2 regions of the Bacillus kalamii genome follow, and region 2 is predicted to be linked to the other one. Evidence: riboswitches for the same ligand, from Rfam matches in the RefSeq annotation. Region 2 holds a riboswitch; the other holds the start of a gene.

Region 1 (16,746 bases), on a different contig from region 2:
AGTGACTATCGTTCTCATGATTATTGCCGGATTAGGGCTTATTTTCTTTGGTTTTGGCAATGGAGGCCATGCGATCGGTTTATCGAACCTTTGGAAGAATGGGGGCTTTTTTACAGGAGGGTGGTCTGGTTTCTTCTTTGCGCTTTCCCTTGTGGTGGCGTCCTATCAGGGAGTGGAGTTGATCGGTATTACAGCGGGGGAGGCAAAGGATCCCAAGAAAAATTTGACGAAAGCGATCCAAACGATTATTTGGCGCATTTTAATTTTCTATATCGGCGCTATATTTGTTATTGTAACGGTGTATCCATGGGATCAACTGAATACACTTGGCAGTCCGTTCGTATCTACTTTTGCGAAAGTGGGCATTACGGCTGCCGCTGGCGTGATTAACTTTGTAGTGATTACGGCGGCCATGTCAGGCTGCAATAGCGGTATTTTCAGTGCAGGACGTATGCTTTTTACATTAGCGAAAAATGGACAGGCACCGAAAATATTCGCCAAGGTGTCCAAAAATGGCATTCCTGCTTATTGCACAATCGCTGTTCTGACCGGACTTGCAATCGGTGTTGTCCTGAATTATGTGGCTCCGCCGCAAGTGTTCCTGTATGTATACAGCGCAAGTGTCCTTCCGGGCATGATTCCATGGTTTGTCTTATTGATCAGTGAATTGAAGTTCAGAAAAATGAGAGCGGCAGAAATGGAAAAACATCCGTTCAAAATGCCTTTTGCCCCATACAGCAACTATGTGACTATAGCCTTTTTGATCATGGTACTGGCCGGCATGTGGTTCAATCCGAGCACACGGGTTTCTTTGCTGGTCGGCGTTGTCTTTCTGGCTATTGTAATAGCAAGCTTCTTTCTATTAAAAATGAATAATCGAATTCCGCTAGAGAATGAAGAAGAAGCAGAGGCTTCTGCTTCATAAAGTGTTTCAAAACAACATATGATAACCCTGAAGCAGTGAACAATCTTAAGGCTTCAGGGTTTTATTTTGCCGCCAGTCCATTTATCAGTGAATAATGCAAGTTTCCTGCCATATATTAATGCATGGGGCCAATGCAAAATATTAACTTATCATTTCCGTGTGAGAGATGATATGTTTAAATTGAATGATAAGATGAAGTTGCTGATTAGATGCTTCTCTAAAAATCTGGTGAAGCAGAGAAAAGCGAGCACTCAGTTTCGTTAAAATAATGATTGTTTACAAGTATGGGGCAAGGAAGCTTTCTGAAAAATGCCCTGCAATAAATGAAGATAGTATGAGGATGAGGCCGTATGAATACTAATGCCGATGAAAGTTATCGACTTGCGGAGCGAAAAGCAGCCGGCTATTTTGAGGCACTTTATGGACAGGCTGCGGAAAAGTCCTATATCCCATTATTAAAAAAGGATATCCAGTCGTGGAAGAGCAATCATGTCCGGCGCTGGACCTTATTCTCCTTTTTTTTACGGGATAGGCGAAAGAAGAAACAAAACGATTACCATCAATATATCAAATGGATGCATTACACTGGAAAGCTGGATCATTACTTGGAGCGCAGCATTTCGTATATTTTTATGCGGGATCTTGGGAAAGCATTGGATGAGCCTGATACAAAAAAACGGATTCGACGTGTAGTTGGCGGTTTGAAGAAGCAATTGATTGAATCTGCTGAAAACCAAAAAGAGATATACAGCCTGGCTGAATTGTATAGGTGGGCGCAGAAGGAAGGCATTGAAAACTCATTGATATGGGTGATGGACAAGCTCAAGGATGTTTTATTTCATATACCGGAAGGAATGGATGCCGATCAAGCCCAGCGGAAACTGATTAAACTAATCGGCGGTGTGCTGATGCATGTGATGGAAGAGATGGAGGATGGAACAGATCCTGAAGTACGGAGTGCCAAGCTCGATGAAGCGATCAGGCTGGGTTATTCCTACGGGCTGACATATCCATTTATTGATGATCTGCTCGATGCGAAAATTCTGTCTGCTGATGAGGAAAAACAGTATTCCCGTATGATCCGTACTTCCATTACGACCGGATCAGTGCCGGTGTGGAAAGGCTGGGATGGTAAAAATAGTGAGCTGATGCGGTACGTCCATTCGGAGCTTCAGGAGGCGTTTGACTATATTAAGCAACAGCAGCACCCTGAACGAAGGCAGCATTTCTTGGAGCAATCATATGTCTTTTTTCAAGCACAGGAAGTGGATCGGTCAAAGAATCTTGCGTGTGCTCGGTATAGCAATGAAGATCTGTATATTCCGGTCATCTTAAAATCTTCTTCCTCCCGATTGATCGTCCGGTCGGTTATCGGGGCAGATGAGGATGAGGGCTTTGACAGCCGTACATTTTATTATGGCATTTATAATCAATTGGCTGATGATTTTGCCGATATGTTCAATGATATGGAGGAAGGTGCGGTGACACCTTACACGTATTATTTGAAATATGGCGGTCAACGCCCGGATCTGTTGAACCCATACGAATTGTATTGGACGGTCATATCCCATTTGATCCATTTCGTTTATCATGCTGATCCGCTGGTTTGCGAGGTCATCCTGGACCGCGCCATTAATGGTTTGAAACGGTTCAAGGAGCGGATCGGAACCGATAAATACAATGAAGTGATGGATACTTTCGCTAAGGGAGATCCAGCGTTTAACCGTATGATACAGGAACTTGTTCAGAATGCGGAGGATGTCGATTTCTATGATAAACTGCTTCGTGACCATATGCTCCTGCAATTGAGAAAAGAACGGGAGGAACGAGAAGCATTTCAGCACACCATCGAAATAGTACGTAAAGAAATCGATCAGTTTCTATTAATGAACGAAGAGGAATCCATTTCAACATTGGACGAGCCGATTATTGAAGCAGCCAATTACAGCTTGAAGGGTGGAGGGAAACGTCTTAGGCCCATTATTGCCTGGGTGATGGGTATAGAAGGATATGGGATTGAAAAGACGGAACTTATTCCACTCTTGAAATCATTGGAATATATGCATACGGCATCGCTCATTTTCGATGATCTGCCATCGCAGGATAATGCGCCGACCCGAAGAGGAAATCCGACGCTTCACGAAGTATATAATACAGCGATTGCGGAAATAACTGGCCTTTTTTTGACGCAGAAGGCTGTAGAAGAGCAGGCATCCATCCATCAGTTTGATCCGAAAGCGGTGCTCCGCTTAATTCGGTATTCTTCACAGAAAGCGATGGAGATGTGCCAGGGGCAGGCTATGGATCTGGAAGCAAAAGGGAAAAGGCTGTCACTCGGGCAATTAAACGCTATGTGTTTTTATAAAACAGGCATCGCTTTCGAAGCGGCTCTTCTTATGCCGGCTATTCTCGCCGGGGCAGAGGATAGTGAATTGGAGGCGCTGAAACAATTTGCGCAGCATGCCGGCATTGCGTTTCAAATAAAGGATGACTTGCTTGATGTGGAAGGAAACGGGGATATACTTGGCAAACCTGTCGGCCAGGATGCCGAAAACCATAAATCCACCTTTGTTTCCGTACTCGGAAGGGAAGCTGCCCGGAAAGAAATGTGGAAACAATACTGCCTTGCGATGGAGTCTTTGGAACAAGTCCCGCGCAATACTTCATTTTTAAAACATTTAATGGACTATATAGTGAACCGGAAATATTGATAGAGCCAGCGCCATGTTGCTTCGGCTCTTTTTTTGTGAAAGAACTGTTTGAGTAAGTGGATATGGGTTGAAATCTATTAGAGGGAGCGATTATTATGGTACTATCGAATTATGCCTAAAGAACTATTTATTGATACGGCTTATTTTGTGAAATGGTATACAATCAGGCGTGTTGATTGATCTTGCTTTTATGGAAAAGGGAGGAAATTTGGAGAGTGGATATGAATATTCTCTATCATGTCATCATTGTATTGGAAATGGTATCTGTGAATCTATTAACATTGCATCTCTGTTCCAAAAGCCGCTATTCGAATAGAAAAATCATACTAGTCCTGGCGGTATTTACTATTTTAATTGTCGGGTTCTTTATGCCGTTCCTGAAATACGCGAATCCCCATTATGGAAATGGAAATGGCTTGTTTGTACTGGTTGGTTTTTTATATCTGTTTCCACTAAGGTATTTGTATAAACTGCCCAATGCGAAATTGTTAATGATTGTATGCTCAGCATGGATTTATACGATGCTAATCTTCATGATTTCTTTGCATACATCCTTGTTATTATTTCCGCATGAGTTCGCGTTGTCTACTATGGGTGCCCAAACAGGCTTATATGTACTGACCGGGCCCCTATTCATGAAATTCATTCGCTATAAATTTATGCTTGTGCTTGAGAATGTTACCGGTAATGCCGGCACGAGCAAGTGGCTTCAATGGGTAAGCGTCGTCTGGTTTATCACATTGGTGCTGGTTAATTATACATTGGTTACCGGAAGTAAATCGGTTGGATTACTGTGTATGCTGCTTCTCGCAGTAAATGTCATATCCACCTATAGCCTTCTATACAGTGTAGTAAATACAACCATGCATATCGAAATGTTGAAAAAAACGGTATATAGGGATTCTCTGACTGGCCTGCCTAACCGGAACAGTTTGTTATATGAATGTGAAAAAAGAATTCAGAATGGAATTCCCTTTGATTTAATTTTTTTTGATCTGGATTATTTTAAGAGCGTAAACGACCGATTCGGGCATGTGGTTGGAGATGAATATCTTAAGAAATTTTCAAAAGTGTGCAAATCGCGATTGAAGGGAATGGAAGGGGTTTTATTCCGTATTTCCGGCGATGAATTCATTTGCTTATGCTCAGGAGGCCCTGAGCATGTGCAGAGGATCCAAGGGGAAATGAAGAGGCTTAAAGGAGATCCCTTTTTAAAAGAAATTAATTTTTTGGGTGTAAGCTGCGGTTCGGCCAACTATCCGAGCGATGCTGCTTGTGTTGATAAATTAATTAGCATAGCAGATCAAGCAATGTATAGGGATAAAAGTGAAAAGCATAGAAAATGAACGGCAGGCTCATCCATGAAGCCTGCCGTTCATTTTCTATAGCTCATCCGCCAGTCCGAGCAAGGCAATGCCGGCGATGACGACGATAATGAAGGCATATTGCTTCCAATTCAGTTTTTCTTTCAGGAAAATCCTTGAGAGCAGGACTGAAAAAATGCTGTAGGATGCAATAAGCGGTGCCGCTATGATGGCGTTGGAGGACATGGCAAAGACATAAAAGAATTGCCCGGTCGTTTCAAGAATAGCTGCAAAACCCTTATCTCTCTCTTTGAAGACATTGAATGATTGCTTCTTGATGAATTTCAGGAAAATGAAACAGAAGACAGCACAAATGAAGAATGTATATTCATAGGCTAAGAGCGCTGCATTTTCACTGATCAACTTCATTTCATCGAGGTAGATGCCGTCAGCAAATGTACCCAGTCCGTCAAGCAGGCAATACAGCAGTGGAAAGGTGATGGCCAAGAAGCCAATTTGATATTTTTTATCAATCTTTTCCGAACTTGCCTTCAACGCTGCATTTTCAGCTTTCTTCTCAAGTATGGCAATAGCAATGATGCCGAATGTAATCATAATTAATCCAGCAATTTCTACTGCGCCTATTTCATGGGTGAAAAAGATGAATAATAGAATAGCGGTGACAGCTCCTGATGAATTCTGGACAGGTGAAGCGATGGATAACTCGATGTATCTAAGGCCGATATAGCCGATCGCCATCGAGAGAATATAAAGCGCCGATACAGGCAAATAGTTGACCATATCCATTGGATTGAAAGACAGGCCCTTTATGAGCATATACGCGGTCGCATGGATTCCCATAACGAGCCCAACCATAATGACAATCTTTATATGGCTATATTGATCATTGCTGTCAGTCCCTTTTTTATAGAACAGGTCAGCAGCGCCCCAGGAAAAGGCGGTTAATAGTGAAAAAAAGAACCACATGTTGATTTCTCCCCATAGTAACCTCTATTGGCATTCATATTGAAATAGAATAGAATAGTATATTATATTTTCAAAACAGTTCAATTATACTATTAAAATAATATATTTCAAATATTTCATTTAGTTGGAGCGTTGCGGATCCGCCGAAGTATTTTGGGGTAGTGTATTGTGAGGACCATGCTTAAGGCGGAACATTTAGTTTCCCTTTATAAGATGATCAATGGGTTAAAATAAGGTGTATAAACGGTAATGGAGGGAAGGCCATGGATATTTTGATTGCGCCAGATTCTTTTAAAGGCAGCTTATCTTCTGTTGAGGCAGCTCAGGCAATAGAACGCGGGGTCAGAAAAGCGCTCACAGGAGCGAAGATTGTTTTGGTTCCTGTTGCTGACGGCGGGGAGGGGACATTGGACAGCTTAGTAATTGCCACAAATGGCCATAAGGAACAAGTGACTGTAAAGGGTCCTTTGATGGAACCAGTGGAGGCGGCATATGGCGTCCTTGGCGATCAGAAAACATGCGTTATTGAAATGGCGAATGCATCCGGATTATGTTTAATCAAGGATAAAGACCGTAATCCGATGGTCACTACGACATATGGAACTGGGCAGTTGATTAAATCGGCACTGGATGCCGGATACCGCCATTTCATTTTGGCGATCGGCGGTAGTGCAACAAATGATGGGGGAGCCGGCATGCTGCAGGCATTAGGGATGAAACTGCTGGATTCTAGGGGGGGTTCTATCGGAAAAGGCGGAGAGCATTTGGCCCGAATTGCCAAGATCGACGAGCAGGAATTCGACCAACGCATTCAGCATTGCTCGTTCTTAATCGCTTCTGATGTCGATAACCCACTCGTTGGGCCAAAAGGCGCTTCACGCGTGTTCGGGCCGCAAAAAGGGGCTACTCCGGAAATGGTTCAAGAGCTTGATCAAAACATGGCCCATTGGGCGGATGCCATAGAGAAACATACAGGAATCAGGCTACATGATAAGGAGGGAGCAGGGGCGGCAGGCGGAATCGGCGGCGCCTTCCAAGCATTTTTTCCATCAGAATCGAGAAGGGGAATCGATATTGTGATGGAATACGCTAAGCTGGATGAATATCTGCGGAAAGCTGATTGTGTGTTTACTGGCGAAGGGCGCATCGATTTTCAGACCGCTTACGGCAAAGCGCCTGCAGGCATAGCGCAAGCGGCAGCTAAGTATGGTGTTCCGGTTTTTGCGCTCACAGGTTCCATCGGAAATGGAATAGATGAATTATACGGCTATGGCATCACGAGTGTCCATAGCATTATCAACTCGGCGATGGATTTGGAGGCGGCGATTTTCTGTGCTGCAGAATTGCTTGAGTTTACGGCAGAACAGGTTATCCGAACGTTTGTGGCATCAAAAAGAATGGCATAATACAAAAATGGAGCATGGTCCGCTAGGATGTTTGGCTTCTAAAATGAATGATCAACCCCACCCGTTCATGACGGATGGGGTTAATCTTATACAGCAGCCTTCTTATTTTCAACGACTATATCTATAAACAATTCCATGAACCGCAAATCTCCTGTCAGTTCCGGATGGAAGGAAGTAGCCAGTATATGTCCTTGTTTGGCGGCAACAATATTGCCCTCCCAAACAGACAGTATGTCCACCTCGTCTCCTGCACGCTCTACGTAAGGGGCACGGATGAAAACTGCGGGGAAGGGGGAATCCATTCCTTTAACTTCCAGGCTTGCTTCAAAGCTGTCGACCTGCCTGCCGAAAGCGTTTCTTCTTACGGTCATATCGATAAGCTGTAAATGGGGGGCTTCATTGCCGCTCAATTTGTTTGCCAACAGTACCATGCCGGCGCACGTACCGAATACAGGCTTTTCTTTGGCAAAGGAGAGAATGGGTTCCATAAATCCATACTGGTCAATAAAGCGCCTCATTGTGGTACTTTCGCCGCCTGGCAGGATCAATCCATCGAGCTTCTCCAGTTGTCCGGGAGTTTTAATGATGATACCCTGATGCCCACAAGATTCAACCTGGTTTATATGTTCCTGGACTGCACCCTGCAGTCCGAGTACGCCGATTTTTAACATTTTACCAGCCACGCTCCTGCATTCTCTCTTCAGGCTTTAGGCGTGATATATCCATTCCTTTCATTGCCGCACCCAATTCTTTTGATAGTTTGCCGATCAGGTCATAGTCTGTGAAATATGTAGTGGCCTGGACAATGGCGGATGCGAATTTTTCCGGATTTTCTGATTTGAAAATGCCTGATCCGACGAACACGCCGTCAGCGCCCAATTCCATCATTAATGCGGCGTCAGCAGGAGTGGCGATCCCGCCGGCTGCAAAGTTAACGACCGGGAGCTTGCCTGCTTCTTTAATGGATTTCAGTACTTCAAAAGGAGCGCCAAGCACTTTGGCCTCGGTCATTAATTCATCATCATTCATATGGCTGACCTTACGTACTTGTGCGTTCACCTTCCGCATATGGCGCACGGCTTCAACGATATTGCCTGTTCCTGGCTCTCCTTTTGTGCGCAGCATGGACGCGCCTTCGCCGATACGGCGTGCTGCTTCTCCAAGATCACGGCATCCGCAGACAAAAGGCACGTTGAATTCGCTTTTTAACAGATGGTACTCTTCATCTGCTGGAGTCAGCACTTCGCTTTCATCGATATAATCGACACCCATAGCTTCCAGTATACGCGCTTCAACGATATGTCCGATCCGGGCTTTTGCCATGACAGGGATAGATACTGCCTGAAGCACTTCCTCTACGATCCGGGGGTCTGCCATCCTTGCTACTCCGCCGGCTGCACGGATATCGGATGGCACCCGTTCAAGTGCCATTACTGCAACTGCACCCGCAGCTTCAGCGATTTTTGCTTGTTCCGCATTAATGACATCCATAATGACTCCGCCTTTTTGCATATGTGCCATACCACGTTTTACTCTTTCGCTTGCTATTGTTTTATCCATTCATATCCATCCTTTTCCATTGTATAAATTTCTTGTTTCTAAGTATAAAAAGTGTCAGACTGTATTAAAAGAGTCAGTTTTTGAAATTTTAATGGGGTCAGAGAAAAGGAAGTGGATCGATTGTGGATATGATTTCCTGTAATTTGGAACGTTCCAGTGGTGTGTCACTGTATGAACAACTCTATGAATTTATCAAGAAAGAAATTTTAAACGGGCATCTTCCATATCAAACTAAATTGCCATCGAAACGGAAGTTGGCCGATTTTCTGCAGATCAGCCAAAATACAGTGGATACTGCTTATAATCAATTAGTGGATGAGGGATATGCGGAAGTGGTCCCGAGAAAAGGGTACTTTGTACTGGCGCATGAGGACTTGGAATATGTGCCGAAAGCGGAAATGCCAGTGGAGCATCTGTCAAAAAAAGAGCCGATCCATTATCATTTCCATCCCGGGCAAGTGGATACTGCACATTTTCCGGTTGCGTCCTGGAGAAAAATGGCCAAGCAGGTGATTTCTGAAGAGAATCGGGAGCTATTGCTTCTGGGAGAAGCGCAGGGAGAGTACGAATTGCGTAAGGAAATTGCAACATATCTTTATCATTCCCGGGGAGTTGTTTGCACGCCTGAGCAGATCATTGTTGGAGCCGGAATGGAAATCCTTTTGCAGCAGCTGTTGATTTTACTTGATCATGATACGGTTTACGGTGTGGAAGATCCCGGCTATCATCTGATCGACCGTCTGTTGAAAACCTACCCGAAGGAAGTTCATCCGCTTGCTGTTGATGAAGAAGGTTTGATTGTTGATGATTTGGAACAGTCCGGTATCAATGTAGCCTATGTGACGCCATCACACCACTTTCCATATGGGACGATCCTGCCGGTCAATCGAAGGATGAAGCTGCTGAATTGGGCAGCTGCGGAAAGAAATCGTTTTATTATCGAGGATGATTACGACAGTGAATTCCGTTACAGCGGAAAATCGATCCCCTCTCTGCAAAGTATGGACCAGGGGGGCAAGGTGATCTATGCTGGCTCCTTTTCCAAGTCGCTAATGCCTTCCATCCGCATCAGCTATATGGTACTGCCGCCTTCGCTATCTTCTCGTTACAGCAGGGAAATATCTTTTTACCACTGCACCGTTTCCCGGATTGACCAGCATATATTGGCCAAATTCATACGGGAAGGCATGTTTGAAAAGCATTTGAACCGGATGAGGAAGGTGTATCGGCAGAAACTTGATATGGTGCTTCGAATAATCAGGAAAGAAGTGGACTTTATTACGGTAATCGGAGGTAACTCCGGCCTTCATGTTGTATTGGTCATCGATAATGGCCAGGGAGAGGAAGAGCTATTGGAAAAAGCTGCAAGAGCGCATATTAAAGTGTACCCGCTTTCTTCCTACATGCTTGTGAAAAAGCAAGCTATGCTGCCTACATTTGTTCTTGGTTTTGCCGGAATACCGGCTGAGAAATTGGAGGATGCGTTAACTTCTTTACTCGCTTGCTGGAAATAGAAAAATCCCGCTGTTTCAATGGACAGCGGGATTTTTGGGTTACCCCAATCGGTTCGCTCGTTTCTTTTGATAACGGTAAAACAAGAATAAAAGGAGGAACCAAATCGGCGTCATTAATAACGAAACACGAGTAGCTTCTGCGAACAGCATCACGATTAAGATGAAAGCGAACAAGGCTAGGACCACGTAATTGACGAAAGGTGTCAACGGTGCTTTAAAAATAGATTTTGCACGTAAATCAGGCCGTTTTTTAGAATAGATGAGATGGGAAATCAAAATAATGCTCCATACCCATATAAAGCAAATAGCGCTGATTGTCGTAACGATTGTAAACGCCTGCTCCGGTATGACTTTACTCAATAATGCCCCTACAGACAAAACAATGGTAGATGTGAATAAGGCATTGCCCGGTACGTGGTGCTTGTTCAATTTGGCGAGTTTGGCAGGCGCTTCTCCGTTGTTTCCGAGTGTATAAAGAATCCGGCTTGTAGAGAACATCCCGCTGTTGCATGCAGAAGCAGCAGATGTCAGAACAACAAAATTGATGATTCCAGCAGCAATCGGAATGCCGATCAATGTGAAGACTTCAACAAATGGGCTGCTGGTTGCATTAAGCTGGTCCCAAGGATTGATGCATAGAATGACTAACAAAGCACCGACATAGAAAAGTAAAATCCGGACTGGGATTTTATTGATGGCCGATGGAATGTTCTTTTTCGGATCCGCTGTTTCCGCTGCAGATACACCGACTAATTCAACTCCGACGAACGCGAAGACAACCATCTGGAGTGACAGCAGGAATCCGGATATGCCGTTAGGGAACATGCCTCCATGCTTCCATAGGTTGGTGACGGAAACGGTGCCGGTATTTGTTTTGAATCCGACAATCAATAAGACGACCCCGACAACAATCAAGGCAATAATTGTGATGACCTTAATGATGGCAAACCAAAATTCCAATTCGCCAAACAGTTTTACCGTTAATAGATTCAGCCCCAATAAGATGACAAGGCAGGTCAGAGCGGGAACCCACTGAGGAATATCGAACCAATACTGCATATATACCCCGACAGCGATAATATCGGCCATGGCGGTCATGATCCAGCAGAACCAGTAGGTCCAGCCAGTGATGAAACCAGCCCAAGGCCCGATATACTCGGCTGCAAACTGAGTAAATGACGTGTAGCCTGCATTGGATAGCAGCAATTCTCCCAATGCCCTCATTACAAAAAACAAAGCAATACCTATAATCAAGTAAGAAAAAATGATAGATGGGCCTGCCAATTGAATGGATTTTCCGGATCCGAGGAATAAGCCTGTACCTATCGTTCCCCCGATGGCAATCAACTGTACGTGGCGGTCTTTTAAATCTCTTTTTAATTCTTTTTTAGCCAAGGTGTGCGCCCCCATTGATAGTAATGTAATTATTATGAAAATTCTTTCTATTTTTAGTGGTTCTTTTTAACTAATGGCCATCTATTAAGCTTGCAGTCTACGTTTTGTAGTGAAAGCGGCCGGTTCTCATTTGTATGGATGATTTTTGTTGTACCATTGATATTCCCCCATTCTTTTATGCAATAAAAAAAGAGACTGGAAGCTCCAATCTCATCAGGTTAAGGAATAACAAATCATTATTCGTTACTCTTCTGTCCTTTGGCCTGAGATTGTGAATCCTTCGGCGCTGCATTACATGCAGTCTCTCCAGAAGCTGCTCCTGCTATAGTGTGATCCATAACATTCATCGCTTGCTAGTATTCGGTTAAAAAATAAAAAACGATTGTAAATTATTTTCTTGGAATAATTAAAAATTATAGCACTATTTTTTTTGTAGGTCAATAGATCGAAAAGAGAAAATGTAAACAAGGTTCAAATAATCCTTCTATAATATTCCGAAAATGAGGTTTTCTTATTTAGGCTTGGAGTTGAAGGATAGATGCGATTATTATAGGCGAACCTGATATGCATTCTTTTGAAAATGAAATATAAAGAAGGCCCTCCTCCGCTGTACCAGTTTGGTTTTATAATTGAAGCCGTATAACGATATAGCTGGATTGATCATTATTATCAAGGTGTTTCTTGTTGTTTTGAAGAGAAAGAGAGCAATAAAAATACAACTTATAGAAATGTCTATTTAAATAGTCTAAACCATAGTTTATTTTTCCATATATTTGTATAAGTAAGAATTGAAGTCCGACAGTGCATTTGTAATGGCTGGAATGAGGTAATACTTATAAGCATATCCACAAGTCATTATTAAAAACCATAAAAAGAAAGCGCAAGAATGTATGAAAATTAACATTCTTGCGCTTAGAAGGATATTATAAATTCTGTAAGCTGTTTGAGTCCGAACTAAATGACTATACATTTCATTTGATTCCATCGGCTTCCAACCCTTTTCTGACAAGCTCCAATAGAGCGCCTGTCCAGGTGGATATATCATTTTCATATTGATATTGTTCCACTTTTTTAATTAAAGGATCAGGTACCCGTATATCTTTTCTAGTTGTTGGGATTTTCTTCAAATAAGCCACTCCTAGTATACTTGACTTGTACGTGAAATTATAATAGTATATCTTTTGGTAGTTTTTTTGTACGTGAATTATACGTTAGTTTTACGATTTTGATTTCTATACATTTTCTAGTAATTTCTGAAAATATATTATAACAAAAAAATGTGCAAATTTTATACAATTTTTTTGGCGTAATTATGTCACCAAGAGAATTAGGAAGAAAGTGACTTACCGTTTCGTTTAGGACTATGGGCATATAGAATATTGGTCTATACTAAAACTCTCTCTTTCTATCTGAATACTCTGGACTGAATGAATATAATTGAATTCGATTTATTTTCGATTTTTATAAAAGATTAAAAATGAGAGAGATGTGAGAATAGGTGCCGTTTGAAATCATTGCTATGCTGCTTGCCATAGTTTGTTCTTTATTTCCTATATTCCATATGGTGAATGCAATAGGAATTGTAAAAGAATATAAACATAAGAAAAGAGATCAAAACGTAAATAAACAAGGAATTTCTATTCTGATTCCTTGTTATAACGAGTCTGATATTCTTGCTTCTACCATAAAAGGAATTAAACATTCGACTGGTCATTATGCCAATTCAGAATTTATTTTTATTAATGACGGCTCTAAAGACTCAACATTATCGGAGTTAATGAAGCAGTTGCACTTGAAGCCTTATTACCGCAGATTAAGCGGTGTTTTGAAATATGAAGTGATCAATGGGGTGTATCAATCAACATTATATAATAATGTGTTTGTAATTGATAAAGTCAATGGTGGAAAGGCAGACGCATTGAATGCAGGAATTGACTTTGCTCACCATAAACTAGTAGTTACATTGGATGCAGATACAATCTTGGACAAAAACGCTCTTCATGTAATCAATTCAGAATTCCAAGATGAAAATTTGATTGCAGCAGGTGGTTTGGTCAATATTCTTCAAGGTGAACAACTTGAAAGCGGCGTACTTAACTTGAAACTAAGATATATTATTCGCTTTCAGATACTTGAGTATTTAAAAGGTTTTATGATTTTAAAATCATCACTTTCCCGATTAAATGCCATGTGCGTAATTAGTGGAGCCTTTGGCGTTTTCCGGAAGGAAGTTTTGTTAAAAGTCGGCGGCTATCGTGATACAGTTGGTGAAGATATTGATATTACGATGAAATTACAACAGTATATCTTTAACCATAAAGGAAAGAAAATGACATTTCTTCCTGATGCAATATGCTACACAGAATGCCCGTCAAGCTGGAAAGATTTATTCAATCAACGTGTAAGATGGCAAAAGGCTTTTGTTGATAGTTTCCTAATTTATTTTAAACCAATGATAAAATCACTTTTCAAAAGGTCTATTTCTTTATTCTTTATCTTCGATGCCTTTTTAGTGGGTACTCTATCGTCTAGTTTTACGTTGCTCTTTTTATTTTATATTTTAACAATTGGCTATTCTGATAAGACATTCGAAATCTTAGGAATATACTTTGTTCTTTCTCTGCTGTTAAATTTGACATATACGCTCATTACCATCCAAATCAGTAAAAAATTTGGTTTGGTCATAGGCAGTAAGAAAGAATTAATTAAAACAATCATAGGGGAATTAGTTTTCTTTAGATTTGTATTTATGCTTTTCGTAATGATGGGAACTATTCTTTACTTCTTCAATAAAGATGGCTGGAACAAAGTGAAAAGGTCAGGAAATGATTATTTTGAAAATAATAGCGATGCTGATTCTCTGTCAGATATTAAGGAGAAACAGCGAGCCAGTTAGTACCTCGATTACTACATTCCAAGCTGAAAACTTAACTTCTTTTATGGAAGTTAAGTTTTTTTATAGGTATGTAATTTAATAAAACAGTAATGTAGTGGATTTTATTCTTTTGTTACATAATGTAGGAGAATAAATAAATTTAGAAAAATCCCTAATAAAATATGTGATTTTTATTAGGAATTTTCTTGGTTTTATGTTTTCTAACCATTTAGAGAAAAAATGTTAACGTTTTCAGTTGCCTTTTTTAAACTTTAGTGGTAGGATTATCCTATAGTCAATAAGAATCACATGTTACTGATACGATCAGGCATGGTGGTAAGTAGAGAGTTCCTTTACCGGGGCTTTCTATTGAACCTCCATGCCTTTTTTGCGTGAAATATCGTAGTAGGCGTGCATTCTGAACATTTGAATAGGTGCATAAAATGAGGAATAAAGGAGTAAGTTGTCATGCTGTCCAAACTGTTTAAGAAGGAAAAGTTGCATATTTATACACCCGTAAATGGAAAGGTTATTGCCATTGAGGATGTCGATGATCCGGTGTTCAGCGGGAAAATGATGGGGGAAGGCATAGCTGTCATGCCAAGCGGCGGGGATATTTATGCGCCTGCCGATGGAACAGTTGTCCAAGTAGCGCCAACAAAACATGCAATTGGCATTCAAACGGAGGACGGAACGGAACTGCTGATTCATGTCGGACTAGAAACGGTTTCCTTGAAAGGAGAAGGATTTTCAGTTGCGGTCCAGGCTGGCGAAAAGGTTAAGGTTGGAGACTTGCTGATGAAGGTTGACTGGGACTATATTCGTGCCCATGCAAAGAGCACTATTATTCCATTAGTCATAACAAATAGCCAAGAAGGCAATAAAGAATTTCACTTTTCTGCAGAAATAGAAGGCACTGCAGGCAAAACAGTTTTAATTACAGCGGTAGCCAAATAGTATATATTCTTGGAGAAATGTATATAGAAGGAGATGAACTACAATGAAAATCAAGAAAATTCTAAACAACAACGCTGTCATCGTAATAGATAATCAGCAGGAGAAAATTGTAGTTGGAGCCGGAATTGCTTTTGAAAAGAAGAAAAATGATATTGTAAATCCCGCTAAAATTGAAAAATTGTTTGTCATGAAAGAAAACAAAAAGTTAGAGCAGCTACTAAATAGGATTCCTGAAGAACATTTCACCATTTCGGAAGAAATCATATCCTATGCAGAGGCTTCAATGGATACAAAGTTGAATGAACATATCCATATAGTACTTACCGACCATCTTTCCTTTGCGATTGAAAGGGAGCAACAGGGCATTCACTTAAAGAATAAGCTGCTGCATGAAATCAAGATCCTCTATCGGAAGGAATATGAAATAGGACTATGGGCGCTTCACCATATGAAGGATAAATATGATATCCAGATGCCCGTGGATGAGGCTGCTTTCATCGCCTTGCATATCCACACAATGAAACTTCAAGGAGGTGATTTACGTCAAACCGTCAGGCTGACGACCATCGTAAGGGATATGATCCAAACAATTAAACAATATTTGAACATTACAGTTGAAGAAGATGACATTTCTTACGAACGGCTAACGACCCATCTGCGTTTTGCATTAACGCGGGTGAATCATTACGAGCTTCACATGATGGATGAAGAAATGTTTTCTATGATCAAGAAGAAATTTCCTCATGCTTTTGAATGTGCGCAAGTAGTCGCAAAAGAATTGTTTGAAGTCCATGGGGTTGATTTGCCTGAGCAGGAGCTGGGATATATCACACTTCATATTGAGAGATTGAGAAAGTAATCGTATTTATCATTTGTTATTTAATGTATCAACAAGAGATTGCACTTATAAATGAGGATGTTAGCTTTTCAAGTCTTTGACTTAACGGAAATGAGAAAAAAGATGAATAGGGGGAAATAACATTATGAAGAGTTATCTACAAAGAATAGGCCGTTCCTTGATGCTGCCGGTTGCAGTTTTGCCGGCTGCCGCCATCTTGATGGGGATTGGCTATTGGATTGATCCGACTGGGTGGGGCGGAGATAACGCTATC
Region 2 (16,746 bases):
TTCCAATAGGAACTGCCTCTTTCTTTATACGTCCATTACGATTCTTTCATGTAACGCAGCACCGGTTTTCGGGCTGCAAGTGTTTCATCCAGACGCTTAATGACCGTTGTATGCGGAGCTTCCTGCACCAATTCAGGCGTTTCTTCGACTTCCTTCGCAATCTGGATCATTGTCTCAATAAAGCCATCCAAAGTCTCCTTGCTTTCTGTTTCAGTCGGCTCTATCATCATGCACTCTTCCACGTTAAGCGGAAAATAAGTGGTAGGCGGATGATAGCCAAAATCAAGCAGACGTTTAGCAATATCGAGTGTACGGACACCCAGCTTTTTCTGTCTCCGTCCACTTAGCACGAATTCATGCTTACAATGGCGATCATAAGGCAGATCATAATACGGAGCCAGCTTTCTCATCATATAATTGGCATTTAGAACTGCGTTTTCTGTAACAGCCTTCAAGCCATCTGGCCCCATTGAACGGATATACGTATAGGAGCGGACGTTGATGCCGAAATTTCCGAAGAAAGGCTTTACACGCCCGATGGATTGAGGGCGGTCAACATCAAGTCCATATACCTCTTCCTTTTTCACAACAAGCGGCGCAGGAAGGAATGGGATTAAGTCTTTTTTGACTCCTACTGGACCAGATCCCGGTCCGCCGCCTCCGTGCGGGCCAGTGAACGTTTTATGGAGATTCAAATGGACAACGTCAAAGCCCATATCCCCTGGGCGCGCTTTGGAAAGCACCGCGTTCAAATTGGCTCCATCATAATATAATTTGCCGCCAGCTTCATGGACAATTTCCGCCATTTCAAGAATTTGCTCTTCAAAAAGGCCGAGTGTATTGGGGTTGGTCAGCATTAAGGCTGCCGTGTCAGTACCGACCACTCTCTTTAAATCCTCAAGATCGACCAAACCATTCTCATTGGATTTCACTGTGATCGTTTCCAATCCTGCAACAGTAGCTGAAGCAGGATTCGTTCCATGGGCCGAATCAGGGACAATTACTTTCGTACGCGCAGTATCCCCATTTTGTTCGTGAAAGGCTCTGATCATCATTAGCCCCGTCCACTCTCCATGCGCACCGGCAGCAGGCTGAAGTGTCACTTCATCCATTCCGGTAATTTCCTTCAGCGATTCTTGCAGATCGTACATCAACTCTAGTGCTCCTTGGACAGTGGAAGGGTCCTGTAAAGGATGGATATGGGCAAATCCATTGTACCGGGCAACATTTTCATTGATTTTCGGGTTGTATTTCATCGTACAGGACCCAAGCGGATAAAAGCCTGAATCCACACCGTGATTACGTTTGGATAAAGCCGTGTAATGGCGCATAATATCCAGCTCGGATACTTCCGGCAAATCCGCAGGCTGTTTTCGGATATACGCATCCGGGATAAGCTCTTCCATGCCAACTGCCTCAATCTCCAACTCAGGCAAACTATAACCGATCCGTCCGCTTGTGCTCTGTTCAAATATCAATGGCTGATTTTTCTTATTCATGGCGATCCCCCAATTCTTTCACCAACAAATCAATTTCTTCTTTCGTACGCAGCTCTGTCACTGCCACAAGCATATGATCCTTCAATTCAGGGTAATCCTGGCCTAAGTGGTAGCCGGCGATCATCCCTTTATCCAAAAGGCGGGCGCTGCACTCATTATAGGAATAAGGCAATTTCACCACAAACTCATTGAAGGATGGTCCATCAAAAACGATTTCGACCCCATTCTCCTGCAGTCTCTTCTTGGCATAATGCGCTTTTCGGATATTTTGCAAAGACATTTCCTGGACTCCGACCTTGCCAAGAGCTGTCATAGCCACAGATGCTGCAAGAGCATTCAATGCTTGATTGGAACAGATGTTGGATGTCGCTTTATCACGGCGTATATGCTGCTCACGTGCCTGCAGTGTCAACACAAATCCGCGCTGCCCATCTTCATCTACCGTTTGGCCGACAAGCCTTCCGGGCACTTTGCGCATCAATTTATTGTTAACGGCAAAATAACCGCAATGGGGGCCGCCGAATGCAGCAGGAATGCCAAATGGCTGGGCATCCCCAATGACGATATCGGCCCCGAATTCTCCCGGAGGCGTTAATGCCCCAAGCGCCAACGGATTGCTGCAAACTATGAAGTGCCCTTTATGTCCATGAATGATGCCTTCCATCTTATCCAACTCTTCAATTCGTCCAAAGAAATTCGGATATTGGACAATCACGCCTGCCACATCGCCATCCATTTGCTGTTCCAGGGCGCTTAGATCCGTTAGTCCATCACTGTAAGGAATATCGATAACTTCAATATATTGCCCCTTAGCATATGTATCCAGAACAGCACGGAATTGCGGATGGACAGCACGGGATACAAGCACCTTCTTGCGTCGGGTGCTGCCGCAGCTTAGCATGGCCGCTTCAGCTAAGGCTGTTCCGCCATCATACATGGATGAATTGGCAACATCCATTCCGGTAAGCTCGCAGATCATTGTCTGGAATTCAAAGATTGCCTGCAATTCTCCCTGTGATATTTCCGGCTGGTAAGGGGTATATGCTGTGTAAAACTCAGAACGCGATAGAACATGGTCCACAATGATAGGCGCGTAGTGGTCGTAGACTCCTGCACCTAAAAAGGATGTATAGCTTTTTGCATCTTTGTTTCTTGCAGCCAGAGCGCTTAATTCCTTTGTCAGTGCAGATTCAGACTTAGCGGCTTTTATCTGCAGCTCTCCTTTAAAACGGACACTTTCCGGAATATCTTCAAATAACTCATCGATATGGGAAACACCTATTGCATCCAGCATTTCCTTTTGGTCGTTTTCAGTCATCGGCAAATAACGATGTTTAATCATAGCATGATCCCCCTATTAGTTCTTCGGTCTTTTATAAAATGGCGTGCCTACCACTTGCGCTTCCACACGCTTCGAGCGGATTTCAACATCGACGGTTGAACCCAGCTCGGCGTATGCCGCATCGATCAATGCATAACCGACTGCTTTATTCAAGCTCGGCGACTGTGTGCCTGTCGTCACTTCTCCGATTTCTTTTTCGCCTGAATAGACTTTATAGCCGTGTCTCGGAATACCTCGTCCAACCATTTCCAGACCCACCAGCTTTCTTGGAGCCCCGTTTGCTTTTTGTTCTTTCAGTACAGCCTTGCCGATAAAATCTTCTTCCACATTCGTTTTTACCGCGAACCCGATGCCTGCTTCTATTGGAGAGATGGTTGCAGACAGCTCTTGTCCATATAGGGCAAGACCCGCTTCAAAGCGAAGTGTATCCCTTGCTCCCAGCCCAATAGGGGATACATCTTCCAATTCGAGAATAGCCCTCCATACTTTTGATGCTTCCTCACTTTTGCAATATATCTCAAATCCATCTTCCCCTGTATATCCGGTTCTGGAAACCAGGGCATTCACTCCGGCAACAGAAACATTCTCGACAAAACCGAAGAATGGCAATTGTTTTAAATCTATATTTTCAGTCAACTGACTCAAAGCTTGTTCAGCCAATGGACCTTGCAATGCCAATTGAGCAATTTGATCCGATTTATTTTCCAAAGTAACATCTGCATCGCCTTTATGTTTTTTCAGCCACTCAAAGTCTTTTTGAATATTAGCGGCATTTACGACCAGCAAATAGCGGTCCTCGCTTCTTTTATAGATGATAATATCATCCACAGTTCCGCCATTTTCATAGCAAAGCGCGGAGTATTGAGCCTTTCCGTCTTTCAATTTGGACACATCATTGGTTGCCATGCTTTGGAGATAGGAGAGGCTGTCCTTCCCCTCAACTGTGATCTCCCCCATATGCGAAACATCAAACAAACCAGCTTTGGTGCGGACGGCCATATGCTCTTCCTTAATGCCGGAAAATTGGACCGGCAGATCCCAACCGCCAAAGTCAATTGTCTTAGCGCCAAACTGGCTGTACTCATCAAATAAAGGCGTTTTCTTTAATCGAGTCATGTTTTACCCCCTGAATGATTTTTGTCGACATAACCGCTATTCAAACCCATAAGCAGGCAAAAAAGGACAAAGATGCCCGTTCGCATTGGGTCATCTCTGTCCTTTGTACCTGAGAGTTTACCTTCATATTCAAGGCTGTCCCCGTTGGTGGTTCAAATAGAACGCTCTCCAGAGGTGCGTCCAGCAAGAGTTCTTTTGCCTGAGAGATTCACATAGCTACGTTTGCTCCTTCGGCGCTGTTTTATACAGTCTCTCCCCTTGCCTTCAATCGCTTATATAATACTTAAGAATGGCCATACTAAAAGCAAGCAGAATACATAATGCTTGTTTTCCCCACAAATAATTAAGAAGAAACATAGTATTCCCGATGTAAAAAAATCGGTGCTTTTTATACTTAACTTCATCCTACCATTAACTATAATTTGGATGCAATTCTTTCTTGTCGCATTTTTTAAAAAACTTACATTTAATCAAAAATACCTAAATAACGTTCGTTTTTAGAGGTTATTTTCTTATATTCCCTAAGAGGAGAGACATTTTATGAATATAAAAGTGAATTATGATGAGACTTGGGAGAATCAATTTACCCAACGTCTAGAGGAGGACGGCCCCTGGACCAGCTGGGAATTTTATTGTTTGGCTTTGCAAGTCGAAAAAAGCCTTCAAATACCAGAATTTGAAGGTTTGCAGGCTCCCAGCCACCTCCATCAACTAAAGCCGCTCCCGCATCAGCTTGAAGTGGCTAAACAGGTCGTTGAAAACATGAATGGAAAAGCCATACTTGCTGATGAGGTCGGGCTGGGAAAGACGATAGAAGCAGGATTGATTTTAAAAGAATATATGATTAGAGGCCTCGTAAAAAAAGTGCTCATTCTTGTCCCTGCCTCACTCGTTTCGCAATGGGCATATGAGCTGAACAGTAAATTCTTTATTCCGGCAACCGTCCAGCGGAAAAGCTATGTATGGGATTCCTGTGACGTCGTCGTCTCGAGCATCGACACAGCCAAACGAATGCCGCATAGAGACATCATTTACAGCCAGCAGTATGATATGGTGATTGTCGATGAAGCACATAAGCTTAAAAATAATAAAACCAAAAACTATGAATTCGTCCAGAATCTGAAGAAAAAATTCTGCTTGCTCCTTACTGCGACTCCCATCCAAAACAAAGTGGATGAAATCTTTCACTTAGTATCCTTATTGAAGCCGGGGCATCTTGGCAATTCATCGCTATTTTCTAAACAATATAAAGGAAAAGGCCGGGAAATTTACGATGATACCCACCTGAAGGAATTGGTCAATGCCGTTATGCTTAGAAACAGGCGCCATGAGACAGGCATTGAGTGGACGAAGAGAATTGTTGAAACAGTCCTGATTCAAATGACTCCAGCAGAGAGGGCTTTATATGAAGCAGTTTCACACTTCCGCATCAACGAACAAGCCAACAGCGGATTTTCTACATTAACGATGCAAAGAGAGGCATGCAGTTCCAGGGAAGCTGTATTCTTCACACTGCAGAATATGATGAAACGGCAAGAGCAGCCAAGTACAGAAATGCAGCAAAGAGCCCAGATCATCACCGATAAAATCAATGCCATCAGCTCTAATTCAAAAGCGCAGAAAGCATTGGAAATTATCCAGTCAAACAATGATAAAGTCATCATTTTCACAGAATATCGCGCCACACAGCTTTATCTGCAATGGTACTTAAAGCAGCACGGCATTACGTCTGTCCCATTCAGAGGGGGCTTCAAACGCGGAAAAAAGGATTGGATGAAGGAACTGTTCCAAAACCATGCCCAGGTGCTCATCGCAACCGAAGCCGGCGGTGAAGGAATCAACCTGCAATTCTGTAACATTATTATCAATTTTGACCTTCCATGGAATCCGATGCGGCTTGAGCAACGAATCGGGCGAGTACACAGGCTAGGGCAGGAAAAGGATGTACTGATTTATAATTTTGCAACTGAAGGGACAGTGGAAGACCATATTCTGACACTACTCTACGAAAAAATCCAATTGTTCGAAAAAGTGGTCGGCCAACTGGATGATATTCTGACCAAGCTAGATATCAGCAATATTGAAGATTATTTGGAGGATGTAGTCAGCGGATCACGAAGTGAAGGAGAAATGAAAATCAAAATGGAGAACTTAAGCAGTATGATCGCTTTGGCCCAGGAATTAAAGGAGCGTGAGCACCGTGCAGCAAAATGAAATCCATCAATTTTTGCTCCATTACTTCAATATAAATGGAGCCACTCTATTGAACAACCACCCTACCTATATAACCGTTCAATTGACCATCGAATTGGACAAAATGCTCATGAACAGGCCTTTTTATTGGCACTATCTCGAAAAGACAGGAGGCATACCAAACCCGGCAGCATTGACACTCATTACCGACCCTGCCAATGCACCAGAAGAGGTAAAAGGGGAAATCATTCATTTCGGATCTCCCCGGCTTCATCAAATTTTCCAATCGACGAACAGCCTGGCCAAATATATCCGCCTTTATGAGCATGTACACCAACATGTACAGCAGCAAACACCTCTTCATCCATGGCTGGTCTGCAATATAAAGGCGTCCTTCGTGTCCGACCGGAAAAAAGATGTATTGTTTTCGATCGGTCTTCATTTATTGACCGGAAAAATGGTCAATGATTTTCATGATAAATTGGATTCTATCAGACTGACACCAAAAATCCCCGACTTTTCATTTACCCTGTCTCCTATCATCATGCCGAAAAGCGGGATGGGGAGAATCGACCGCTATGTAAGAATGCAACTAGCGGAGGAGGACCATGAATGGGCGGAAAGGGCGATCCATAAATGGGAAGCGGACCAGCGGTTACTGGATCATTTTTACGAGGACCGTGAAGAACTTGATGACAGCTACGAGCTTGAAAAGGAAGCGCTGAGACAGCAATACGAGCCGCATATCGATATTTCGGTCATTAATGGAGGGATGTTTTATTTGAGTGAGGGGGCGGTTTAGGATGCTAGCAGATAAATATAATATACATAAAAGGACCCGACAGTGTATGGCTGCCGGGTCTTTACATTCACATTATTTAACTGGTTTATCTTTAGTAACTTCCCATGATTCTGATCCATCCATATTGTCATATGCAATATTTAAATTTTTCATACGCTTGTTAGCTGCTGATAATTGATATTGGAAATCCATTGGGATAACTGGCGCTTTATCAAACATATATTCTTCCCAATTCTTAAACGCATCAGAACGGTATTTCGCATCCATAGCTTCTGGAGAATCAATAGCTGACAATAATTTAGTCATTTCTGGATCCACATAGCGCATCATATTAAATTGAGCATCTTCTGAATATGTTCCGGCAGGTGAAGGGTTCGTACCTGTTCCCCAAGCTGCCATATACATATCGATATCTTTATCATTCGCCTGTACTTTGTCGTAGAAGCTGTTTGATTCAATCAAGCGACCTGTAGATAATGTAACCTTTAATCCTACATCTTTAAAGTTTTGAATGTAGAATTGAGTGGTAGCTTCAGCAACCTCACTATTGTCGCGTGCCGCCAATTTGATTTCTAACGGTTTTCCATTAGGATCTTCTCTGAAGCCATCATTATTTGTATCTTTATAGCCAGCTTCATCTAGCAATTTTTTCGCCTTTTCTGGATTATACGTAAATCCTTTCATATCTTTTTGGTAATAACTACCAAAAACTGGTGGCATAATAGCATTTGCACGGAAGCGCAATCCATTATAATACTGTTTTGTTACTTCTTCAATATTCATAGCGTAGCCTAGAGCTTTGCGCAAATTGATATTATTCATTTTTGCATTTTGATCCATTACATTTTTTCCTTTGGCTGCATCCCATTTTCCAAGATTAAAGCCTAGGTAACTATAATACAAATCTGTCCGGGCGAGGATGTCTATGTTCTTTAAATCTTTCAAAGATCCATACACATTATTCGGCACTTGATTAATAAAATCAACATCTCCTGATTTCAATGCTGCAACAACTGAAGATGTCGGAACAATTTTCACAACGATTTTATCTAGTTTTGGCTTACCTTTCCAATAGTTTTCATTCGCTACAAATTGGACAGATTCACCAGGAACAATTTTATCATACTTAAATGGCCCTAAAGTGACAGGCGTTTTACGGATTTTTTCTGATTTCAATAAGTCTTTAACAGGAACATCTTTCAAATCATGTTTAGGGGCTGCATAACCCCAAATCCCATCCCCACCTGTGTAGATAGCAGGAGATACCTTTTTGAAAGAGATTTCTAGTGTATTATCGTCGATTTTTTTCAACCCTGAGATAGTACTAGCCTTGCCATCATGATACTCTTCAGCACCTACAATATTCTTCAAGTCCTGGTCATAACGAACACCAGTATAGTCTTTATCCGCTATTATTTCATAAGGATAGATTACATCGTCAATTGTCAACGGCTGCCCATCCGACCATTTAACGCCTTCGCGGATTTTGATGGTGGCCTTATTTTTTTCAGGTTCAACCTTCATAGACGCTATACCTGTATCTGTAAATTTAAAATCTTTGTCGGTATCAAACAATGTATTCGTTGCATAAGCCATAATTTCAGCGTCATTGTTATCCTCGTATAGTTCATAGCTCCAGATTCCTTTAAAAGGTGAATCAGCAGCGAGTCCTACCGTAACAGTTCCCCCTTTAATTGCCTTATCTTTATTGTCCACTTTCGTCTTGAAAGCCGATGCATCCACTTTTTCTTTGTTACCAGGTTTAGCAGTGGTTTTCTCGCCTCCATTCCCATTGCAAGCCGCTAGTACAAGCATAACAATTAGCAGAAGCGAAAATAATGACCATTTTGTTTTCTTCATCCCATTTCCTCCTTTTATCCTAATCTTTGTTTAGAGTCTGCTGCACGGCGAAGCGCCTGTCCAACATAATTTATTCCAAGCATCAAGACAAGAATAAGTATTGATGCAGGTAACCAAATCCACCACTTTCCGGAAATAACTTCTGGATTCGTAGAATAACTAATCAACGTTCCTAAGCTTGGTACATCAGATGGAAGTCCAAATCCAAGAAAAGATAATCCAGTCTCAATCCCGATATTTCCAGCAAAGTTCAAGGTAAGCTCTACAATAATCAATGAGCTTATATTCGGCATAATCTGTTTAAATAGTATGACAAAGTTACTTGTTCCCATCGTCTTTGAAGCACTGACATAGTCCCTGCGACTTTCGGTCAATGCTTTACTTCTTATTAACCTCGCAGTGCCCACCCAATAGAATGCAGACATAATCAAAACAAAACTGAAAATATTATATTTAGGTATAATGGTTACAAAGACGATAATAATCATCAATGTAGGCAATACCATAATAAAATCATTTATTCTCATTAGGATATTATCAATCAAACCACCAAAATAGCCCGTTACTAAGCCAAAGAGTATACCAATTATGGCTGTTAGAATTGTAATGGAAAAACCTATGGCTATTGAATTTCTAGCCCCAATTATTAATTGCCCCATAATGGATCGTCCACCTTGATCTGCGCCAAGTATATATCCATCTCCTGGAGCGGCATAGGTGCCCAGTAAACTAACTCTCATGATTTCTTCTTTATCGATAAATAGAGCCCCGATAAAAACACCAAGGATTATAATTACCAGCCCAATGAGCGAGCCCATTGCCAGCTTGTCTTTTATAAATTCTCTCATTATGACACGAAAGCCGGTCGGAGCCGTACTTTCCGACGCAGTAGGCACTGTTTCAGCAATCAATTCAGTTTGATTTGTTTCCATAATATTCACCTCTATCCTATCTTCTGTTTATTCGACTCTGATACGCGGATCAACGATACTCATTATAATGTCCGATAACAGGCTTCCTAACAACGTTAGTATTCCATATAACATTACTAATGCTGTTATTACACTATAATCCCGGCTAGTTATTGAGCTTACGAATAATTGCCCCATGCCTGGAAAGCCGAATATTGTTTCCACAAAGATAGAACCGGTTAATAATCCGGTAATTGTAAAACCAAAGAAAGAGGCAATCGGTAAAATAGAATTTCTGAATATATGTTTAGAATAGACTTTTTTCATAGGAAGCCCTTTACTTCTTGCAGTCTTGACATAATCCATCCCTTTCGAATCGATTACTTCATTCCTTAAATATTGAACGACACTCGTTGTACCAAGGATGGCAAATGTAAATGCAGGCAATAATAGATGGTATATTTTACTCCATACATATGGAAATGTGCCCGGGTCAACATTCACATCAACTGTTCCACTGGTCGGGAACCAGCCAAATGAGTAACCAAAAATAAACAGGAGAATTAGCCCAAGGACAAAGGTAGGGATTGCATAAGTGACATAGCTGTATAGAACAACAAATTTATCTAAAAACGAGTTTTGATAACGTCCCGCCAACATGCCAAGCGGTATAGCAATAGCATACATGAGCACTCCACTAAGCAACGAAAGCCATAAGGTGTTCAGCGCGCGGTCCCCTATCAATGATGCAACGCTAACCTTAAAAGAATAACTAAGTCCAAAATCTCCATGGATAGCATTGGAAAGCCAATGATAGTATTGAATATACCAAGGATCATAGAATCCGGAAGCTTTTTTCAATTGTTCGATGACAGCTGGGTCTGTTTCAGGGGTAATCAATCCCGTAAATGGATCTCCCGGCATAAATTTTGCTAGAACAAAAATCAGTAGACTTAACAAAATAATTTGAGGTATCATGACCATTACACGTCTAACTATTGTCTTCCACATATTAGATAACCCCCTCGTTAACATTATTAATAGCAACAAAATGTGTATTTGAGAGCGGCTTTAAATCAAAAACTTTACCGTTTCTGTCATAATACAAAGATTCATTTTCACGATAAAACGCTTCTTCATGCTTTCTTAACTTCATGTTCTGATCACGTAATAAAGGATTCACATTTGGAATGGCTGAAATCAATCTTCTCGTATAAATATGTTGCGGATTTTGATATATTTCTTCACGTGTTCCAGTCTCAACAAATCTACCTTTATACATAATAGAAATATAATCGCACATATGCCTCACGACGCCTAAGTCATGGGAGATAAATAAATAACTTAAGCCGAATTGCTCCTGAATCCTTTTCATGAAATTCAAAACCTGAGCCTGTACAGACAAATCAAGTGCAGACACTGGCTCATCAGCTATGATTAATTTAGGATTACAAGCAACTGCCCTTGCTACCCCGATACGCTGCCTTTGCCCGCCAGAAAACTCATGCGGATATTTATACAACGCATCTTCTGGCATTCCCACTATATCAAGCAATTCCAACACTCGCTTGCGCTCTTCCTGATCGCTCATCCGCTGGAAATTCCGGATTGGTTCAGCGATCAAATCACGCACACGCTTGCGTGGATTCAAGCTGCTCATGGAATCCTGAAAGATCATCTGTACATCTTTATTAAAGGAAGAGCGTCGGCTTCTGCTTTTGCCTGCGATATTTTTGCCTTCATAGATGATTTGCCCTGACGTAATTCTTTCAAGGCCGATGATCGCTTTTCCCGTCGTCGATTTTCCTGAACCGGATTCGCCAACAAGCCCGTATGTCTTTCCTTGTTCGATGACCATATTCACACCGTCAACCGCATATACATGGTCAACAACTGTATTGAAAAAACCTCCACGGATCGGATAATGCACTTTTAAATCTTTGATTTCGATAAAACTCATTTTTGCGCCTCCTCTTCACCTTCAAAATGAAAGTGCTGCCAGCAGGTGCATCTGACGAAATGACCTGGTGCGATTTCATGCAATTGTGGGTGTTCTTCATGGCACTTATCATTGATCCAAGGGATACGGGCTGAAAAACGGCAACCTGTTCTTGGCATTTTCGCCAAGGAAGGCACAACTCCCTGGATGACATTCAACTCATCTTCTTCACTATTCATCTGTGGAATAGAATTAAATAATGACCTTGTGTATGGATGCTTCGGATTGCCGAACAGCTCGTTGACCGGTGCCTGTTCGACGATTTCTCCTCCATACATGACAGCTACACGATCGGCCATTTCAGCTACTACGCCTAAATCATGTGTAATCAGGATAATGCCTGCTTCCGTTTCTTCCTGCAAAGATTTCAGCAAATCCAGGATTTGGGCCTGAATCGTCACATCCAATGCTGTCGTCGGTTCGTCAGCAATAATAATGGAAGGTTTACAAGAGAGGGCAATCGCTATCATAACCCGCTGGCGCATTCCACCTGACAGTTCATGGGGGAACTGCCTTGCCACCCGTTGCGGGTTGGGGATTCCAACTTGGTTCAACAATTCAATTACTCTTTGCTGTTGTTCAGATTTTGATAGTTTAGTATGGTAAATCAATGCTTCTTTAATTTGATCCTCAATTCTCATAAGAGGATTCAATGCAGATAAAGGATCCTGGAAAATCATGCCGATATCATTTCCGCGCACACGGTTGTATTTATCTTCCTTCAAATTAATCAAGTTCATATCCTTGAACTTGATTTCACCACTGACCTTAGTATGGAGCGGATTGTGCAATCCGACGATTGAAGTTGCCAGCGTACTCTTCCCACAGCCTGATTCCCCTACAATGGCAAGGATCTCATTCTTATAAAGAGAGACAGACACATCATCGACTGCATCATAATACGTGTCCTTAATTCGAAAACTAGTATGTAAATGATTGATGTCCAGCAATTGTTTTTCTGCATTCACTACTATGTTTCCCTCCTTATCTACATTTTCCTGAATAAACACCGGATATTTATAACAAACAACCGCTGCCTTAAAATGTATAATTTTTTTAAAAAAGTATATATTCTGATAATTTTTTCTGTAAATGAAGAGGAATGCACAAAATACCTCTTCTCTCTTTAACAAAATATTACAATATATACTAATTCTTAACATATTTTACACTCGTATTACTTTTTCTGTCAATAAATATTTTTATATTCTTAATTTTTTAAATATAACAATTTATTCATTTTAGCTATCTATATATCCAGTATTTTCAATAAAAACAGTGGCAACTCTGTAGAAAAATAGAACCGTTCAGCTTAATTAACTCTATATTTTCCAAAAGCATGTCCTTGCTTTCATCATATTCAAGATATTCTTACATTATTATTACATTTTTTGTCATTGTCAATATATTCTTTCTTTTTGATTTACTTGTAAAATATTCCATACATGAATAGCGGAAATAAAAAAAGAAGCCTCTTTGCTGTAAAAGGCTTCTTCTCTTATCTTTTCCCTTTGAAGAACATCATCAAAGCAAAAGGCACTAATCCGAACAATTGGGTTGAATAATGCTTTTTTTGTTTTCGTTTATGTTGACGATGTTCATGGCGCACGTCTTTCGGTTGACTGAAGTATTTCACAATTGTTTGAGTCAAAAAGGTTATAAAATCGTTTTTTTTCATATAAATCACCATTAGAAGTATACACAAATCAGGATGGATCTATACGTTCCCTCAATAACTCAATTACTTCTTCCGGTTTTGCTTCTGTAACATCTATTTGAATGCTGGCATCTTCATATAACTCTCGGCGGTCTTCAAATAGGCTGCGGAGTTCTTCTTCAGTTCTTCCGTTTGCCAAAGGCCTGGTCGTATCATTTTTTAATCTTCTGTATACTTCTTCGATTTCACAATATAAGTAAATGAGTTGGCCGTTTTCCTTCATCCATGCTCTATTTTCGTTATCAAGAATAATGCCTCCCCCCGTCATGACGATGGCATTTTGAATGGGCAAAGAACGGAGCAATTGTTTTTCCTGTTCCCGAAAATAAGCTTCCCCTTTTTCAGCGAATAGTTGATTGATTTCAATTCCTTCCTTTTCCACAATCAACGCATCGACATCATATGGAATAAGGTTGAATGCTTTGGCAGCCATATGACCGATTGTTGTTTTTCCTGACCCCATAAAGCCGGTTAAATAGATGGTCCTCACTTTTTTCACTGCTTTCATTTTTCTAACCATTGTACCATTTTGCCTTGGATACTGCTATATAGATAAGCTCCTTCGGCACGTCCGCCTGACTGGTTTTCGGCATAAAGAGATACCTGTATGGTTTCTTCATCTATACTTGCCTGAACATACCGAACAGTTCCCTTACTATAATATAAATAGCCTGATTGCCGATTCTCAGGATATTCCAGCATTCTCTGTGTATCATTCAGAGCCAGCCACAAAAGATGGTCCGATTGGTTTTTTTCAATGACTTCCATTGCAAACCGTTTCTCTGCCAGCATCTTATTGCTTTCAGCCACAACCAAAAACAAAAGAATGCCCAATACAAACAAGACAGGCAAATAGACAGACCCCCGCTGCTTACTTCTTTCCATCTTGCTGTCCATTAAGGAACATGAAGGATGCCCGAAACTCTTTATTCATCAAATCAGTAATAATAATTGATATCCTCCGCCCTTCTTTTGCCACTTCAAATTGATTGATATTATAAAGAAAAAGCTCATGCCCTGTTCCATCTACTCTTCTCCTTATGACACTGCCATACGGCTCAATTGAAATGATTTCATTCTTATTTTGCAAATATAATTTATTGTTTTTGATAGAATAGCCAGTTGCTTTTCTGATTTCTCTTTTGACATTCAATTGAAAAAGCTCCCATTCCATTTGATTGACACCCTTATACGTATGAAATGCCGGTTTAACAGTCATTAGCGCCTGTAAAAGCAAAGAGGCAACGATCATAAACACAACTAAGCTGGCTAACATTTCAATCAACGTGAAACCCGCTTGGTTCTTTGGCGAAAAGATCGCATATTTCCTGTTTCCTTCCTTTATTGTCTTTATATCGCACACATCCTTCCTTATATAAAGGATTTCCTTTGGATGCCTGGATGGCAAATGTAAGGCGGGCATCTCTTTTCCTTACGTCCGGTTGGCCATTTGCATCTACATTTGCTTCCAATTTTTCATATAGATAGTGATTTGCCTTCAATTGAAGTTCCCCATTCTGTCTCTCGCGTTGAAGTGTTATAGCACTCGACAGAAGAAATAGACATACTAAAAGGGTGACACTTAATGCCCCGAGCGTATCCAGCAAAATAAATCCTTTAGTATTCAACGTAATAATGCCTTCCTCTCCCAAGCATGACTGTAAATGAATATTTGCTATATTTCCCGGCAAACAGCCATACACCTGATTTCGACACGTTGCCCACTGAATTGAAATAAATTCTTTTGCCAAGCGTAGTTTCCCTATGCTCGACTGACTTAGGAATAGGTTTAGTGTAAAGACGCTCTTCGGTATCCAATTGGGCAAAATAGAGGCGCTTTGCTGGATCAATCGTAAAATAGACGGTTACACCATGACTGATTGCATAGGCTTGGGCATGAAAATAATCGCTTGAGAATTGGCGCAAAAAGAAGTGCATCTCCTTTTTTTCCTTGTACTTCGGTATATAAGAAAGGGTGACACTCACAAGCATAAGGAAGATACTGAGAACCACGAGCATTTCCACAAGTGTATATCCGGTCTGGCTATTTACTTTCATTGGCGGTAACCTTGCCTTCCGCATCGATGGATACTTGTGAACCATTCGGGCATGTCGTTTTTTCGATATATCCTTTTGCTTGCATATCCGCAAGGCTGACAGGCAATGCTTCATGGTCGATCTGATAGGCTTCAGCCTGTGCTTGGACCATTTTCACGAATGCATCACAGCCTTTATTGCGGATCGATTTCTGGTGCTTTACGATATTTGGGACTGTAATTGCCAGTAAAACAGAAATAACCAACAAAACAATCAGCATTTCAATTAGGGTAAACCCTTTTTGTTTCAATGAAAGAACCTCCTTCCAGTTAAAAGCCTACATATAATCCATCATGGAAAACATAGGAAGCAAAACAGACAAATAAATCGAAACCACCACTAACCCGACGGAAATAAACAGCGTAGGCTGTATCAGCTTAATTAGCGCCCCAATTTTCATTTCAAGACGGGCAATGACCATTTTGCTATATTGATATAATTCCATATCTAATTTTCCGTTTTTCTGCCCATTCTCCATCACTTCGGATAGATGCTGTTCAAAATAGGGGAGCCTGCCAAATACAACAGGAAGGCTGTCGCCTGACGATAAATCGCGGTGTATTCTTTTGCAGACTGCCTGAAAAAAAGCCTGCTGGTTATGCTGGGAAAATAATTGGATGCTATCATTTATGGAAAGTCCACCTGTTAGAAGGGCGCTTAATTGATAGGAAATGAAGTAAGTGTCATACATACGGAGATAACTGCCCAAAACGGGGAAGCGAAGCAAAAATTGTTTCTTTTTTTCAGCAGTTAATGTTTTGTACCATGTTTGCCGAAGCAAAATACATGCAGCCGCAAGCATTAGGCATACATAAGGGATATAGGTGGACACAGCGGAGAGGAATAGAATATTTTTCATAAAAAATGTTGGTTCAAGATTCATGCTTGAATACAGCTCTTCAAATTTGGGCAATAGCATTCCCTGCAGCATAATGCCAATCACCACTGTCATGAGAATCAGCATAAATGGGTAAATCATTATTTTGAAAAATTGCTCCCGATCTTTCCCCCTTTTCTCCCAAAAGGCTCCTCCATCCATTAATGCCTTCGGGACATCCCCATAATATTCGGCATAATAAACAAATTGCAATAATTGGGCATGAAATCCAAGGTATGCCAACACCTCATATAGGGTTTGCCCACCCTTCAGCATGTTCAATCCTTCAGTGATCGCCTGTTTTCTCGGCTTCGATTCCTGGGATTGCAAAAA

Evidence for each region. Region 2 has a riboswitch for glycine ahead of gcvT (glycine cleavage system aminomethyltransferase GcvT). Riboswitches for the same ligand answer to the same signal wherever they lie in the genome.
Region 1: another riboswitch for glycine. It lies ahead of ABC357_RS23015 (amino acid permease); the one in region 2 lies ahead of gcvT (glycine cleavage system aminomethyltransferase GcvT).

Annotation. Positions count from the first base shown of each region.
Region 1 is NZ_JBDFMI010000006.1:1,043,634-1,060,379, forward strand. Features, by position in the region: gene ABC357_RS22975 (amino acid permease) at 1-925, shown strand, start outside; gene ABC357_RS22980 (polyprenyl synthetase family protein) at 1,276-3,636, shown strand; gene ABC357_RS22985 (GGDEF domain-containing protein) at 3,858-4,982, shown strand; gene ABC357_RS22990 (EamA family transporter) at 5,019-5,927, opposite strand; gene ABC357_RS22995 (glycerate kinase family protein) at 6,191-7,333, shown strand; gene pdxT (pyridoxal 5'-phosphate synthase glutaminase subunit PdxT) at 7,420-8,004, opposite strand; gene pdxS (pyridoxal 5'-phosphate synthase lyase subunit PdxS) at 8,006-8,893, opposite strand; gene pdxR (MocR-like pyridoxine biosynthesis transcription factor PdxR) at 9,016-10,407, shown strand; gene ABC357_RS23015 (amino acid permease) at 10,447-11,802, opposite strand; glycine riboswitch at 12,044-12,122, opposite strand; gene ABC357_RS23020 (hypothetical protein) at 12,774-12,929, opposite strand; gene ABC357_RS23025 (glycosyltransferase family 2 protein) at 13,301-14,698, shown strand; gene ABC357_RS23030 (PTS sugar transporter subunit IIA) at 15,146-15,634, shown strand; gene ABC357_RS23035 (PRD domain-containing protein) at 15,678-16,493, shown strand; gene nagE (N-acetylglucosamine-specific PTS transporter subunit IIBC) at 16,618-16,746, shown strand, end outside.
Region 2 is NZ_JBDFMI010000001.1:870,047-886,792, reverse strand. Features, by position in the region: gene gcvPB (aminomethyl-transferring glycine dehydrogenase subunit GcvPB) at 36-1,499, opposite strand; gene gcvPA (aminomethyl-transferring glycine dehydrogenase subunit GcvPA) at 1,492-2,838, opposite strand; gene gcvT (glycine cleavage system aminomethyltransferase GcvT) at 2,857-3,957, opposite strand; glycine riboswitch at 4,049-4,134, opposite strand; glycine riboswitch at 4,135-4,225, opposite strand; gene ABC357_RS04440 (DEAD/DEAH box helicase) at 4,498-6,171, shown strand; gene ABC357_RS04435 (YqhG family protein) at 6,158-6,952, shown strand; gene opp4A (oligopeptide ABC transporter substrate-binding protein) at 7,025-8,812, opposite strand; gene ABC357_RS04425 (ABC transporter permease) at 8,827-9,744, opposite strand; gene opp4B (oligopeptide ABC transporter permease) at 9,772-10,734, opposite strand; gene ABC357_RS04415 (ATP-binding cassette domain-containing protein) at 10,736-11,683, opposite strand; gene ABC357_RS04410 (ABC transporter ATP-binding protein) at 11,680-12,690, opposite strand; gene ABC357_RS04405 (YqzE family protein) at 13,221-13,400, opposite strand; gene ABC357_RS04400 (shikimate kinase) at 13,429-13,959, opposite strand; gene comGG (competence type IV pilus minor pilin ComGG) at 13,944-14,324, opposite strand; gene comGF (competence type IV pilus minor pilin ComGF) at 14,311-14,715, opposite strand; gene ABC357_RS04385 (hypothetical protein) at 14,717-15,067, opposite strand; gene comGD (competence type IV pilus minor pilin ComGD) at 15,057-15,497, opposite strand; gene comGC (competence type IV pilus major pilin ComGC) at 15,484-15,786, opposite strand; gene comGB (competence type IV pilus assembly protein ComGB) at 15,814-16,746, opposite strand, start outside.